3 regions of the Parabacteroides sp. AF19-14 genome follow, and region 1 is predicted to be linked to each of the others. Evidence: riboswitches for the same ligand, from Rfam matches in the RefSeq annotation. Region 1 holds a riboswitch; each other region holds the start of a gene.
What was found. A riboswitch is a leader RNA that binds a small molecule or an ion and turns the genes downstream of it on or off. The one in region 1 is predicted to bind cobalamin.
Positions count from the first base shown of each region.

Region 2: linked by a shared signal. The riboswitch ahead of accC (acetyl-CoA carboxylase biotin carboxylase subunit) and the one ahead of DWX33_RS00330 (sirohydrochlorin cobaltochelatase) in region 1 are both predicted to bind cobalamin.
Region 3: linked by a shared signal. The riboswitch ahead of DWX33_RS08240 (TonB-dependent siderophore receptor) and the one ahead of DWX33_RS00330 (sirohydrochlorin cobaltochelatase) in region 1 are both predicted to bind cobalamin.

Region 1 covers NZ_QTMJ01000001.1:76,712-81,821, reverse strand. The annotation lists gene aspT (aspartate-alanine antiporter) at 1-783, opposite strand, end outside; cobalamin riboswitch at 870-1,067, shown strand; gene DWX33_RS00330 (sirohydrochlorin cobaltochelatase) at 1,195-2,112, shown strand; gene DWX33_RS00325 (TonB-dependent siderophore receptor) at 2,260-4,641, shown strand; gene DWX33_RS00320 (PepSY domain-containing protein) at 4,660-5,110, shown strand, end outside.
Region 2 covers NZ_QTMJ01000006.1:122,142-127,251, forward strand. The annotation lists gene DWX33_RS08250 (acyl-CoA carboxylase subunit beta) at 1-261, opposite strand, end outside; gene DWX33_RS08255 (biotin/lipoyl-containing protein) at 254-778, opposite strand; gene accC (acetyl-CoA carboxylase biotin carboxylase subunit) at 791-2,302, opposite strand; cobalamin riboswitch at 2,388-2,589, opposite strand; gene DWX33_RS08265 (sugar O-acetyltransferase) at 3,079-3,672, shown strand; gene DWX33_RS08270 (HAD family phosphatase) at 3,665-4,282, shown strand; gene DWX33_RS08275 (TerB family tellurite resistance protein) at 4,373-5,110, shown strand, end outside.
Region 3 covers NZ_QTMJ01000006.1:114,949-120,058, forward strand. The annotation lists gene DWX33_RS08235 (DUF5074 domain-containing protein) at 1-1,166, opposite strand, end outside; gene DWX33_RS08240 (TonB-dependent siderophore receptor) at 1,187-3,190, opposite strand; cobalamin riboswitch at 3,228-3,433, opposite strand; gene DWX33_RS08245 (putative transporter) at 3,543-5,110, opposite strand, start outside.

The DNA.
Region 1 (5,110 bases):
ATTATTAATACGGACACGCTCCACGAACAAATGCCGTCCCAATTGGTCTAAATACACCTCCAACTGCTTTACGCTTTTGCCATCCTTGAACCATTCATTACTAATCTTATAGGCCCGGAAAGTTACCGGACGGGCGGCAGGCATAAAGCCCGGTTGCTCGCTCTCGTCGTTATTTCCCATTTTAGCCTCTAGCTCTTTACACGCTTTTTTCACGTAGTCGAGTCCTCCTAAAAGACGTGGCCCGATATCACTCACTAACCATGCGGATCCTGCCGTACCGAAAATATAAGTTACCGCATAGGCCACGGGCATTACATTTACCATAGCACTTTTATCCGTATCGCTAATATTCATCTGTCCGATCGTATCTTCGGCAACTCCTAATACTGCCGACATCGTCTGGGAGCCCGCCAATAATCCTGCGGCCTCGCCTGCGTTATATCCCATAAGTTTCGCTAACAAAAAAGGAGCGATCAAACAAAATATACACATGACGGCGGCGAAAAGCATTTGAGGAAGACCTTCCTTTTTCAATCCCCGGAAGAACTGTGGCCCAACGCTATATCCTACAGCGAAGAGGAACATCAAGAAAAAGACGGACTTTAACGGTCCGCTTATATCGATTTTTAATTGCCCGATCAATACACCGACCAATAATACGCTGGTAACCGTTCCCAGCGTGAACTTCTTTATCTTAAACTTGCCAATCCAGAAACCGAGAGCTAAGGTTATGAAAACAGCTAGCTCCGGATAATGTTGAAGTAAATTAGTTATCCATTCCATATCTATTTATTTGATGTTAAACAAAAAAGATGCTATTGGAACAGGGATTCTTTGAAAGATGTTGTTACTTTTCGGGATTATTTATATAAATTTGCGACCGCTTAGGTGATAGAGTTTGTCTACCGACAACTCTATAAAAGGGAATCCGGTTAGAATCCGGAACAGTGCCCGCTACTGTGAAGCTCTTGAAAAGGAAAGCGTTCTGCTATGCCACTGTCTTAAGAAAGATGGGAAGGTTGCTTTCCGAGCCAGTCAGGAAACCTGCCAAGCGAAGTAATGATTAATTCCTCCCGGGGTCAGGAGTAATTAAGAGGATAGAAATATCACCTATATCTAAAAGATGTTGGAGACGTAATAATACGTTGTCTCCGTGGGATTGATATGTAATCTAATTATTAATATATTCATATGATGAGGAAACACTTACTATCTTTCTTCTTGCTGGTCATCAGCCTAGTTTGTCGTGCGCACGATGGCGAGAATTTTGTAGCATCCGATTTATTCGCCTCTTTACAACCGGGCGATAAGGCCGCTTTATTGATGGTACATTTTGGAACAACCCATGATGATACCCGTGCCTTGACAATCGACGCGATCAATCAAAAAGCGAAAGAAGCTTTCAAAGATGTTGAGTTGCGTGAGGCATGGACTTCTCGCATTGTAATGCGCCGCTTAAAAGCTCGTGGCGTAGAGAAACTGAACCCGATCGAGGCCTTGGAAAAATTAAAGACTGATGGTTATACACATGTCTTGATCCAATCCACGAATATAATCGAAGGTATCGAGATGGAATCCTTACGTAAGGATGTTGCCACCATGAAATCTTCTTTCAAGGAGATTCGTATCGGTAATCCTTTATTGTATACACCGGAGGATTATGAGGCGGTAATCGCCGCTATCATAAAAAATGGGGCGAAAGAAGGCGCTACTTTATTGGTAGGCCATGGCACTTATACACCGGCGACGGCCCAATATGCTATGTTGGATTATATGTTGAAGGAGAAGGGATTCAAGGATTATTCCGTAGGAACCATCGAGGGCTATCCTACTTTTGATACGATGGTAGCCCAAGTAAAGGCCAATGGAACGAAGAAAGTCTTGTTGATGCCATTTATGTTTGTTGCCGGAGACCATGCGAAAAACGATATCGCCGGTGATTGGAAAGAGGAATTGGAAAAGAAAGGCTACGAGGTAAGCGTATTTATGGAAGGTCTGGGACAGAATCCGGATATCCAGAAGATCTTCATCGAACATGCCCGTTTCATGGCTAAACATAAGATGATCGATATCGTTGATAAGAAGAAAGCTTATGCGGTAGAGAAGGACTAAAAAAGTTCACTACACAATGTTTTTTATTCCTTTCGGAAGAAAAAGTAATTCCTTCCGAAAGAAACTAAATTTTCATTCGAAGGAAAATGGAATTTCTTTCGAAAGGGATTTCACATGCATACAATAAACAGTTATAATGCTAAATATATGAAAAGAGTTTTGACAATCTTACCGTTGACAGCCTTATGTATCAGTACGATGCAGGCACAACACAAGAATGAGTACACGAATTTCGCCGATACGACATTCAATATTCAAGAAGTCGTAGCGACCGCCGCACGCAAGCCACGTCCACAAATCACGAAGTTGGACGTACCTATGAAATATCTTCCTATTTCAATTAATAGCATTACGGCGAGTAGTTTGGAGTTGAGAGGTATCCGTAATATCCAAGATGCGGTACGCTTTATGCCGGGCGTACGATTCCAAACATCTTATGGCGCATTTCAACAATTGTCGATCCGTGGTTTCGATCATTCTATCATGATGATAGACGGTATCCGCGATGAACGTTCGGCAATAAACAACTCTTATCCCGTACCCGATCTATCCTGTATCGAGTCTATTGAATTATTAAAGGGACCGGCTTCTGTACTTTACGGACATTCAGCCGTAGGTGGAACCTTGAATATCGTTCGTAAATCCCCGTCAGAGAAACAGAGCGTTAACGCCCGATTGGCCTACGGTAGTTACGAGAATAAAGAGGCGACGCTTGGCATGGGCGGTAAATTGGTCGGTCCGGTCAATTATTACGCCAATGTCAACTTTTCCGATCAAGAGGGCTGGCGTGATAATGGCAACCGTCGCTTTTCCGGTTATCTGGCATTGCAAGCTAAAATGACGGAACGTGACCTATTAGATGTTCGTGGAGGTTTTAACCGCGACTTCTATGGAACGGAGATTGGTCTTCCCGATTTAATGGCAAATGATGTATATAATGCGCAAACAGGACAGTTATATCTCCATAAAAATGATATGCTACCGGGACTTGACCGTGAGGCTCGCTACAATAACGAGTCCGACTTTATGAAGAATCACGCTTGGAACATATCGACGCAGTACACACATACTTTTTGGAACGGTGCGAAACTAACAGATCGCCTTTCTTACAATAACGACGATATCAACTATTTTGGGACGGAAGCCCTCGACTATCTCGAAAGTGATGATCCGATCTATGATCATTATTATATGAAAAACGGCCAGAAAAAATATATCTGTTTGGACAGCGTATATCTTTCTTTCCCGCTTCGCTTCTCCCATATCTCCAAGACTGTCGCCAATACGCTCGAGTTGAGCGGTAAATTCAAGACGGGTGAGATAAAGCATACGTATATGGGAGGTTACTCTTTCGTCGCCTTGAATCGTACCAGCTATTCGGGCTATAATTTAGGGGATGATGTTCAGGGTCCCGGCCTTTATTCGCATGTATCCGTTTATGATCCGCATAGCATGGGATATATGACCAGTAAATTCTCGAAAGCGACGGTTACGCATCATTATTCCAACAGCCTTTATCTTCAAGATATGGTTGAGTTCAACGAGCAATGGAAGGTATTAGCCGCTCTACGTTACGACTTTTTCCGTTATATGTCCGCCAGCGCTACAACTCCTACCGGACGACGTGAGTATGAGGAGCATTCAAGCTTCAATATGATAAAGAATAAGGCGTTGACTTATCGTTTCGGAGCGGTCTATCTGCCCCATCCGAATACATCCATTTATGCGTCTTTCGCCTCTTTCTTCAAGCCGATCCGTACGTTCTATCAAGATAACGTCATTTATGTAGGAGGTGATGGAAATCGTTTCGAGCCTGCTCGCAATGAGGAAGTATTTAAGCCGGAGAAAGGATACCAAGCCGAGGTGGGGCTTAAATATCAATTGAACAATATATTAAGCGCCAATGCCAGCTTGTTCTATATCCGGAAGATGAACAGTACGGCTACGTTGACCAACAACTATCAAGTGGAGGTAAACGGCGAGACTACCACGAAGAGCGTAATCGGACAGGTGGGTGTACAAGATTCCAAGGGTTTTGATTTTGATGTCACTCTTTCTCCGGTAAGCACCTTAGCGCTGACGATCGGTTATGGATTGAACGACTCCAAGATCCGGGAGATGAAAGAAATAAAGGATCCGGAATTGATCGAGGCTATCTATGGCAATAACCCGGATGAGACAAAGCAACAATTGAATAGCCAAGAAGGAAACTGGCAGAGCAACGTACCGAACCAGACTTTCTACGCATACGGCAGTTATACCATCCCTCGGGGTGTCTTGAAGAATCTGGAATTTCACTTGAGTAGCAGTTATACCGGTAAAGTATACCGTAATACATCTAACAACTCTTGGTTCGATCCGTATTGGGTAACCGATTTCGGTATGTCTTATTTGTTGAACAACAATATTCACCTTACATTCAACTTGAATAACTTGTTTGACAACAATTATTATAACCAAGCGCTCGGACAACAGATGGTGCCAAGCATGCCTCGTAATTTCCAAGTGGCTATCTCCTATACATTATAATATATAGAACATACGCTCATGAATCTATTGACAAAGATCACGCTATTTATACACAGGATACTGGGCACGGCGTTCAGTATCCTGTTTCTCGTTTGGTTCCTATCGGGATTGGTAATGATCTACCATACGTTCCCGCGAGCGGACCGGGCCGATAAACGGGCGAAGATGGATATTCTCTCTCTGGAGAATCTTCCTTCGTTAGACCAGATAGAGAAACGTTTACCGCAGAACGAGCGGATAAGCCATGTTACCTTAAACAGCTATTTGGGACAAACTGTTTTTCATATCCGGACGGAGAAAGGGAGCTATGATATTCCTGCCGACTCGACGGAAAGATTACCCGTAATCGACTGGAATCGTATCCAACGTGTGGCATCACAATGGAATACCTCTTCCATAGCGAAGGTAGATTCCTTGTACACCTTGGACCAATGGATTCCATTCGGTCGTTTAAAAGAGGAATTTCCGA
Region 2 (5,110 bases), on a different contig from region 1:
CAAACGACCATCGATCTTTCCATAACCACTTACCATTCCATCACCGGGAATCTTATTCTTATCCATCCCGAAGTTTGTACACCGATGCACCACGAATTTATCCAGCTCATTGAAAGTCCCTTTATCCAACAGCATCTCGATTCGTTCACGGGCGGTCATACGCCCGCAAGCATGTTGTTTCTCAATGCGATTCAATCCTCCTCCCAACGAGGCCTCTTTATTCAAAGCCTCAAAATCTTTATATAATTGCTCGTTATTCATATGAATCATCTTTTAATAGGTCTAAAGTCATAAGCACTTGATTGTTATCAACGGAATCTCCCTCGGATACCAATATATCTTTTACCACGCATGCTGAGCTTACCTTATAGTTACTCTGCATCTTCATCGCCTCAAGTACGACCACGGTATCCCCCGTTTCCAAGCGATCTCCTTTCCGCACAGGTATTTTCACGACTTTACCCGGCATCGGGGCGACAATCTTGTCATCTTGCTTCTCTTCCGCACTTTTACGCATACGCAAATATTTCTTTTGGGTATCTACGATATCCACATGATAGGAACGGTAGAACATATTCACGTCATAACTCCGATGATCTTCTCCGGAGATGATCTCCGCGTTAAATGAGTTCCCATCGTGCAAGACAGAACAACTGCCGTTCTCCGTCATCACGATATCCACATCATACGGCTTCCCGTCGATAGAAAGCCGGACTTTATTCCCTTCTTTACTGACCAATGTCACATCGGCCACACGATTTCCGATATGTATTTCCATAACCAATACCCGTTAAATCCGTAAGACACCTTTTTGTAAACCAAACTCCCGCCAACGGCTGATAGGACGTGTATCCACCAATTGGGTAGAAGTATTTTCCTCTAAATTCATCAAATAATCCATATAAGCGGCGATCATGGCGATATTCTCGATTTCCTCGTTATTACCGTTAGACCGTTGTAGCATCCGGGCATTCTTAGCGATAAATAATGTATTATATTCCCCTTTCACGAAATCAGGATTATGCATGATACGTTTCAAATAACTGAGGTTCGTCTTTAAGCCCGTGATTTTATATTCATATAGAACCCGGCGCATACGCTCGATCGCATACGCACGTGTCGTTGCCCATACGATTAATTTACCGATCATAGGGTCATAATAGACCGGAATCTCATACCCTTCATATACATAGCTATCGATACGTACCCCGATACCATTCGGTTCCGTTAATTGCCGGATAATACCCGGGGAAGGCATGAAATTATTTTCCGTATCCTCCGCACAGATCCGGCACTCGATGGCATGTCCTCGTTGGAAAAGATCTTCTTGACGAAGATGCAAAACCTCATTATTGGCGATACGGATTTGTTCCTTTACCAAATCCACCCCTACCACTTCTTCCGTGATAGGATGCTCTACTTGTAGCCGGGTATTCATTTCCAAAAAATAAAAATGGCGGTCCTTATCTACAAGGAACTCTATCGTTCCCGCTCCGGAATAATGAACCGCTTTAGCCGCAGCCACAGCCTTTTCCCCCATTTCTTTACGTAAGTCCGCTGTTAGGAATGGAGACGGGCTTTCCTCTACTATTTTCTGGTTACGACGTTGAACCGAACATTCCCGGTCAAATAGATGAATGACATTACCATGGTTATCTCCCAATATCTGGAATTCTATATGATGCGGCTCCTCTACGAATTTCTCTATATATACCGTATCATCACCAAATGAGGACAACGATTCTGAACGAGCCGTATGATAAGCCTCGACAACCTCGCCCTTCTCATGTATCAGGCGCATCCCTTTTCCTCCACCTCCCATAGAAGCTTTCAGCATAACAGGGAAACCAATTTCTTCGCAAACCCGAAGCGCTTCTTCCGCACTTTGCAACGGTTGCTCCGTACCGGGAACCACAGGAACCTCTGCGGCGATCATGCGTTTGCGTGCGGCGATCTTATCTCCCATCGCTTCCATCGTCTCCGCTGACGGGCCGATAAATATCAATCCTTCTTGCTTACAACAGCGTGCGAAGTCCGCGTTCTCCGACAAGAAACCATAACCGGGATGTATCGCATCGGCATGGTGCCGTTTCGCCGCAGCGATCAGATTGTCTATATTCAAATAACTTTCCTTGGAAGCCGCCGGGCCTATCAAGGCTGCCTCATCCGCATACATTACATGCCGAGCGGTACGATCGGTCTCCGAATATACGGCAACAGTGCGAATCCCCATCTCCTTACATGAGCGCATCACACGGATAGCGATCTCACCTCGATTCGCAACAAGCACTTTACGGATCATGTCGCCACGAGGACATAAATTCTCCATAAATCATTAACTATTGATTCTTATTCTTTTCGTACTGCTTTCCTAATCCCTCGAGCAAAAACAGCCTTTAATGAATGGCAGGTCTTCTGACTGACTCCCATCTTGAGGCCTTCCCGGTCGCTAGAACCAGTGGCGATAGTGTTGTTTCAAGATGTTCTTCGGAGCTTCACAGCAGCGGGACTGTCCGGGATTCACACCCGATTCCCTTTTAATCCACATACCCGAATGGTATATGCGGAACCGATTCGGGGGCAAAGATAGTATTTTTTATTTAACTATCCACTTCAGCCAGGCCGGAATATACGGAATACACGGATCCCAAGTAAAATTCCGTACAATAAGCTCACAAGAGAAGCTTATGCATAAAGCATTAAAAATCAAAATTAAAAAAACAGGATAATCTTTCTGCGAAAACACATACATGTTTTTGAAAAAAGTCGTACGTGTTTTCTGGAAAGGTCGTACGTGTTTTCCTGAATCCTTCCACCGAAAACAATAGCGCATGCTAAAATTTACAAGAAGCTCCACTTAAATGAGATGTTAAATGAAAAAGCCTTACTTTTTGTAGAGTCAACAGGCAAGTACAGTTTTTATACATTTCGTTTGTTCGTGTTCTCAGCTATTTTGTGTAACTTTGCGTATGCTTGAAGGCATATCAATTTGAAGCTGCCTATTCTTGCTTGCGTTACCTTGTCGTAATAATTGGCTCAAATAAAGAATAAGACTCTACAATGAGATGAATTGAACACATGAAAACTGAATATCAAAAATGTATGGATGAGGAGCCTTTCGACGGCTCATCGCCCGAAATAACGGAAATGACTGTCCGTAACAAAAGGCTACTACACCAACTCAGAGAAACGGATTATGCCGACAATGAGGCAAAGCAGCGCATCTATCGGCAGATGTTCGGAAGTATCGGCAAGGATGTTTACATCGACATAGACTTCCGATGCGAGTATGGGAAAAACATCTATTTCGGGAACAAGGTGATCGTGAACATGAACTGTACGTTCCTCGATAATAACAATATCATTATCGGTAACAACGTGATGATAGCCCCCGATGTGAAAATATATACCGCAACTCATTCCGTTCACCTTGCGGAAAGGATGCCGGAAAGGACACATCCCGGAGCGTCCATCTGCGACACAATTGCCCGACCTGTCCTTATAGAAGATGGTGTATGGATAGGAGGCGGCTCTACAATCCTTCCGGGTGTGACTGTCGGCCAAAACTCTGTCATCGGAGCAGGCAGTGTTGTCGTGAAAGATATTCCTGCCAATTCCATAGCTGTCGGCAATCCTTGCCGTGTAATTAAAAATATCGAAGATAATGATTAAAAACCTCATTTTTGATTTTGGCAAGGTCCTCGTAAATCACGATTTGCAACCCTTGCTTGAACGACATTTCGGGGATGATGAAGTGTCACTAATCGGTTTTCACAAAATTCTATCAGATCCGAAATTTATAAACATGTGCGACCGTGGAATAATCCCGTTTGATAAAATGATTGACGGAGCGATAAAAAGGTATCCTGAATATAGTGATGCCTTCACGTTTTTCAAAGATAATTATCTAGAAGAGATAACAGGAGAGATTGAAGGTATGCGTGTACTTCTAAAAAAGTTAAAGCAATCTGGATTCAAACTATATGGGTTGACGAACTGGAGCGACACAATCTACCGGGTCATGGAGAAATTCGACATATTCCGGTTACTTGACGGTATGGTAATATCATGTGAGGAACACTTCATCAAGCCAGAAAAGGAAATTTATCTTCGCCTTCGTGACAAATATGGCCTTAAACCGTCGGAATGTTTGTTTACGGATGACAGAATGGTGAATGTGTTGGGTGCAAAGGCGATTGGAATGGAAGCTGTATTGTTCACAACACCCAAAGAATATATTTTTGAAATAGAGCGAATTTGCGGTATCAAAATTGAACAATGATGAATACCAGAAATTGCAACAGCCGGAGATGCGTTTAGAGAATAGCGAATATCGCACCATTGATTAACGACAAATAAAACAAAGAAGAATATGGGTATCGGAAAATGGATAGGCGGTGTCTTGGGGTTTATGGCATTCGGACCACTGGGCGCTTTAGCCGGTATTATATTAGGCTCTTTCTTTGAGGAAGAGGCAAACATGACGGGACAGCCCTTCGGTGGCAGAACCAATTACGATGATCAATATACACGAAGAGACCCATACGCCGGGGAGCGTAACAGTTTCCTTTTCTCCATGTTGGTAATGGCCTCCTATATCATCCGTGCCGATGGGAAAATCATGCACAGCGAGATGGAATATGTCCGTCAATTCCTCCGAAGGAACTTCGGCGAGATCGCCGTAGGCCAAGGTGAAGAGATATTGCTAAAGCTTTTCGACCAAGCCAAACGCATGGAGCAAGAGAATAGCATAGGATTCAAGAATACCATCCGGGAATGCGGAACCCAGATCGCATACAACCTAAGTTATGAGGAGCGGCTGCAACTGCTGGCGTTCCTCGCCGAGATCGCTAAGAGCGACGGTAATGTTTGCGCCACCGAGATCAACGCTTTAAAAGAGGTAGCCATAGCGATGGGAATGTCTGAAAAGGAAGTTGAATCCATGTTAAATCTTCAGGAAAACTCCCTAGATAACGCCTATAAAGTATTAGAGATAGAACCCACGGCTACGGACGATGAGGTGCGTGCCGCTTACCGCCGCATGGCTATCAAACATCATCCGGACAAAGTAGCCAACCTTGGTGAAGATATCCGCAAGGCCGCCAATGAG
Region 3 (5,110 bases), on a different contig from region 1:
GTTCCCGCAGATTGGCTCTTTGTATCAAATGTTAAAAATGCAGGGCTAGACATTCCCCATTGCGCATAGAACAGAAATAGCTTGCCATCCTCATAGGCCATCTCCGTTGCGTTTGGACAATTCGTAAGGGAAGTAACCTCATAAGTCTCCGTATTTATCTTTTGTACCGTATTGGGTATATCCGCATAGTTACCCATAGAAACCACATATACATTTCCTTGCTCATCCGCCTGTATCCGTGTGGGATTCAATACTACATCCAACTTCTTTATCTCTGTAAAAGTAGACAGATCAACCACTGATACCGTTTTATCATACCCAACCTCGGTACTGTAATCCATACCTCCGGAGTTTGAGACAAACAATTTATTAGAAGATACCGCCAATTGTTCCGGATTCCGTCCGACCTTTACTTTCGCCTCAACCTCCAAGGATGCGGTATCCAAACGAGCGACATATCCATTATAATAGCTAATATAGACTTTTCCACCCTCTGATACCATATAACGGGGCTGCCCCTCTGTCTTGACTTGCTTAATGGATTTTGCCTTCAGATCTGTCACTTCTATCGTAGACTCTCCATATACCGCGATATACATCTTATCGCCATACACGATCATATCCTGTGCCGTATCTCCCAGCCCCCTGCCATTTTGAGCCAAGAAATAATCGGGGACAACCTCATCCTTTTCTATGTCGTACATATATAAAGAAGAGTTGTTATTTCCCATATTGCCCGAATTCAAGAAATATAAAGCCATGAAAGAACTATCCTTCACAAAATCAATAACTCTTACGGAAGCATAAACAGAAGACTCACCTTCCGCATTTGCGGCTATAACTAATAAATAGCCTATATTTACGACATCCGTAATAGCATATGAATGTGTTCCAACTTCTACCTCCGCAATTTTCATATCTTTAGCGGTTCCATCAGAGGAACCATAAATCACGTACTTTGTTACATTGTCAACAGAAGACGGAGCTGTCCAATTTAAGGTTCCGCTAACTTTTAAAGCTTCCGGATTCTCATCCGTAAAACTGACATTAGTTACAGATACATTTGGTATGTTCAGTGAAGGCTCATTGTCATCATCACAGCTGACAAACGAGAAAGACATCAATGCACACAAGGCAGAGACACAAACTAAATTCTTCTTTTTCATTACTTTACTTTTATAGTTTACTAATAGGATAAACAAATACTTAAACGCCAAGAACGGCCCGGCATGGGATAATACTGAATAACATCATAATTCACGTTCGCAAGATTTAACAATTCACCTTGCAAACGCAAACCGAAATATCGAAAACGAAAATCTCGATTTATAGAAATACTCTGTTCTATATAAGAATCAATCCTGTTCCGATCTATATTTTGCGGCAATGCATAACGATCACCAACCGCAGTCAGTATATAAGAGACATTTACCCATGGATTTTCCAAGGTTACGGAAACCGTGCCAGAATGACGAGGTGTATAAGGAATCTGATCCTTATAATTCTTAGCTTCCGGATCTGTCACATCAACCGCGTATTGAAAAGAATAAGTGGAAGCCAAAAGCAAGCTCATTCGTAAGGGCAATCGGAATTGTGTAGATAAATTTACATCTACCCCTTTAATATCCACTTCGCCCATATTCATCATCTTCCAAACATACATGGTAGGTAAAGCCACGATCTTATCTTTCACCGTATTATAATATCCATCCGCCGAAATACTGAAATGCCGCAGCCAATCCCCACAGGAAGAACTCCATGTTACCCCTACATTATATTGGGAAGTTTCTTCCGGTTTCAAATTTGTATTTCCCATACGGAGGTAATACAAGTCCGTAAATGTAGGAACCCGGAATATATCTTTGTAAGAGGCACGTATCCGCAAAGTACTTTCCGAGAATGGCCGCCAAGACAAACTTACAGCCGGGGATAAACGCCTCTTATCATCCGGTTTTTCCCCTTGCTCCACTTTATCAGTGATATATGTTCCCAATAAACTAGCGGTAGCCGTGAATCGACTGTTCTTATATTGCACCGCTAGTACTGATTGAGAGGCCATTCGCTTTGGATTAGGGCCGTTCACAAAATTATTGTCCAGCATAGAGCGAGTTAAATCCGTAGTCAACGTCGCCGATACATACTTTATAGGAGTATACAGCAAACCTACAGAGCCATAATACTCATTCTGTGTATTCAAATCGACTTGTTCGCCCGCAGCATATTTATCATTTATATCTAAATAACGAGTAAAAGCATAATTATACTTAGCCATGGCCCGTAGCGTAAATTTCTCATTAAGAACATTCTTATACCCCGATTGCACGAAAAAGTTATTATCCCATAATCGTTCAGAAGTGTTCTTGTTATATAAATTAACAGAACCGGGAAGCCCCCGCTCCGAATCAAAATAGTACGCCTTAAAGGAAAGTTCGCCTCCCCTTCCAAAATCGCCGAATAGATTACCTTCCAAATGGAAAGAATGGATATCGCTATTTCTTCGCTTCTCTCTCGTTTCCAATTCCCCATTAATTAATGTATAGGGATATTGTCCATCCGCACGCACGAAATCACCATGTAAGGATGCGCTCCAACGCTTTCCTAATTTTTGATCATAATGCAGCACAGGATTAAAAAGCCCGAAGGAACCTCCCTTAACCTTAAGATAAGTATGAAACGATTTGTCTTTAAACGTGGGCTTTCCGGTTTGTATATTCAAGGCGCCTGCCGAAGCATACACCCTTGCCGTTTGGAAAATGTCATCCGACTGCCCGATTGACAAGGAAACCATCTCCACATTATCCAACGAGAAACGGCTGATATCGACTTGCCCGCTTTGCGCGTCCGTAATCGTCACCCCATCGTAACTGACGGCGGTATGCTTCGCTCCCAAGCTACGTACCGAGACCGTTTTCAATCCTCCGATCCCCCCATAATCCTGTACCGTAACTCCCGAGAAGCGTTTCACGGCCTCGGATAGGTCTTGTACTCCCAAGCGATCGATTCCCGCCCGGTCCATAATTTGCAAAGGCGTACCTTCACGGGTGACCGACGGACGTACCTTCTCCACCACTTCCACCCCGGAAAGCTCGTGATAGGCCGTCGTATCGATCTGTTGACCGTAAGCGACACCCAAAGAGAATAACCATGCGCTAAAAACGCATAGGCATCTTATAAGATATAAATCTCGCATAGCAACATTTAGATTTACCAACGTCTTCACCCGAAACGTCGCATAACAAAATCATGGCAGGTTTTCTGGCTCGTCCACCCTCTGTCGGCTACCTTCCCGCCTATCCGATAGGCAGTGGCAACAAGATTTGCCGGGGCTCCAAGGACTTACAGCTACGGGTACAGCTCCGGACTCGCACCGGATTCCCTTTTACTGATTATTATCGGAATCGATAACATCTACACCTTGATTGGCCGCAAAGATACATGTTTACTTTTTGATTAGCAACAAAAAAGCCCCCCGGCGAATCACTTCGGCGGAAGGCTAGGGAGTTTACACTTTTCTAAACATTACTAACAACAAAATATTTATTCTATGTATAAAAGAATAATATCATTAACTGTGCGGTCAACACACGCAAAAACATGGTCAATGGATAAACCGTCGCATATCCAACCGCCGGCGCATCATTTCCTGCCGCCATATTGGAATAGGCTAACGCAGGAGGATCGGTCGTACTTCCCGCAATCAATCCCATCAACGTAAAATAATTCAGTTTATAAAAATACCTTCCCACACAACCGATAATCAGTAGAGGCAATAACGTTATTATAAAACCATAACCGATCCAAGCTACACCACCCTTATTGACTATCGTATCGACAAAACCTTCACCCGCACTCAATCCCACGCAGGCGAGAAACAACGTGATTCCTAATTCCCTCAATAGTAAATTAGAACTTTGCGTGGTATAAGTAACCAATTTATAACGATAACCGAACCGGCTTATCAATATCGCAACGATCAACGGACCTCCCGCTAATCCTAATTTCACCGGTTGAGGAATACCCGGAAAACTAATAGGAAGACTTCCCACGATAATACCCAAAACTATACCAACAAAAATAGTCACCAAATTAGGTTCATTCAAGCGTTTCATTGAATTACCCAGCGTCTCGGCAACTTTCTCCACCGCCAATTCACTACCGACCACTGTCACCCGGTCGCCTATTTGCAAGACCAGATTAGGAGTAGCTACCAACTCCAGCCCCGCACGATTGATCCGAGTCACGTTAATTCCATGTAAACGGCGTAACTGCAAAGCCCCTAATTGCTTACCGTTGATTTCAGACCGGGTAACCAAAATACGCCGGCTGATAAACTGGCTTTCCGCCGGAATCCATTGCTTACGATCCATCTGTATTTCTTGACCGATAAAAGTCTTTATCGCCTCCACGTCATGCTCTGCGGTAATAACAAAAATCTTATCATCTCCATTCAATACCGTGTTCCCCGCCACGATCTCTATCCGATTCGTATCGTTACGTAAAATACGGGAAATAACAAATTCACGGTGTTCCAACAATTTAGATAGCTCACTTACGCTACGACCAAAAATCGCCGGATTCTTCACCACCAAAGAGATAGGTACAGCCTCTCCTCCCGATTCCGTATCCGTCTCTTCTTCCAATTGTTCCGTCTCCTTCGCAAAAGAGATACGGAAAACATAACGGATAAAAATCATCGACAAGATAATGCCGATCACACCTAACGGATAGGCAACCGCATATCCTAAAGCGATCGTTTCATCCGAGATCCCCGTCATATCTGAATAAGCCTGTTGAGCAGCGCCCAATCCCGGTGTATTCGTCACTGCTCCGGATAAGATACCTACCATTGTCGGTATAGGAATGCCTGTAATATAATGTATAATCAAGGCAGTAATCACCCCTAGAAAAACAATACCGCAAGCAAGCATATTCAACGTGATCCCTCCCTTTCGAAACGAAGAGAAAAATCCGGGGCCTACTTGCATACCTACCGAGTAAACAAATAAGATCAAACCAAACTCTCTAAAAAAATGAACGACCGACGGATTCGCCGTAAAACCGAAATGCCCGAGAAAGATCCCGACAAACAGTACCATGGTAATCCCTAAAG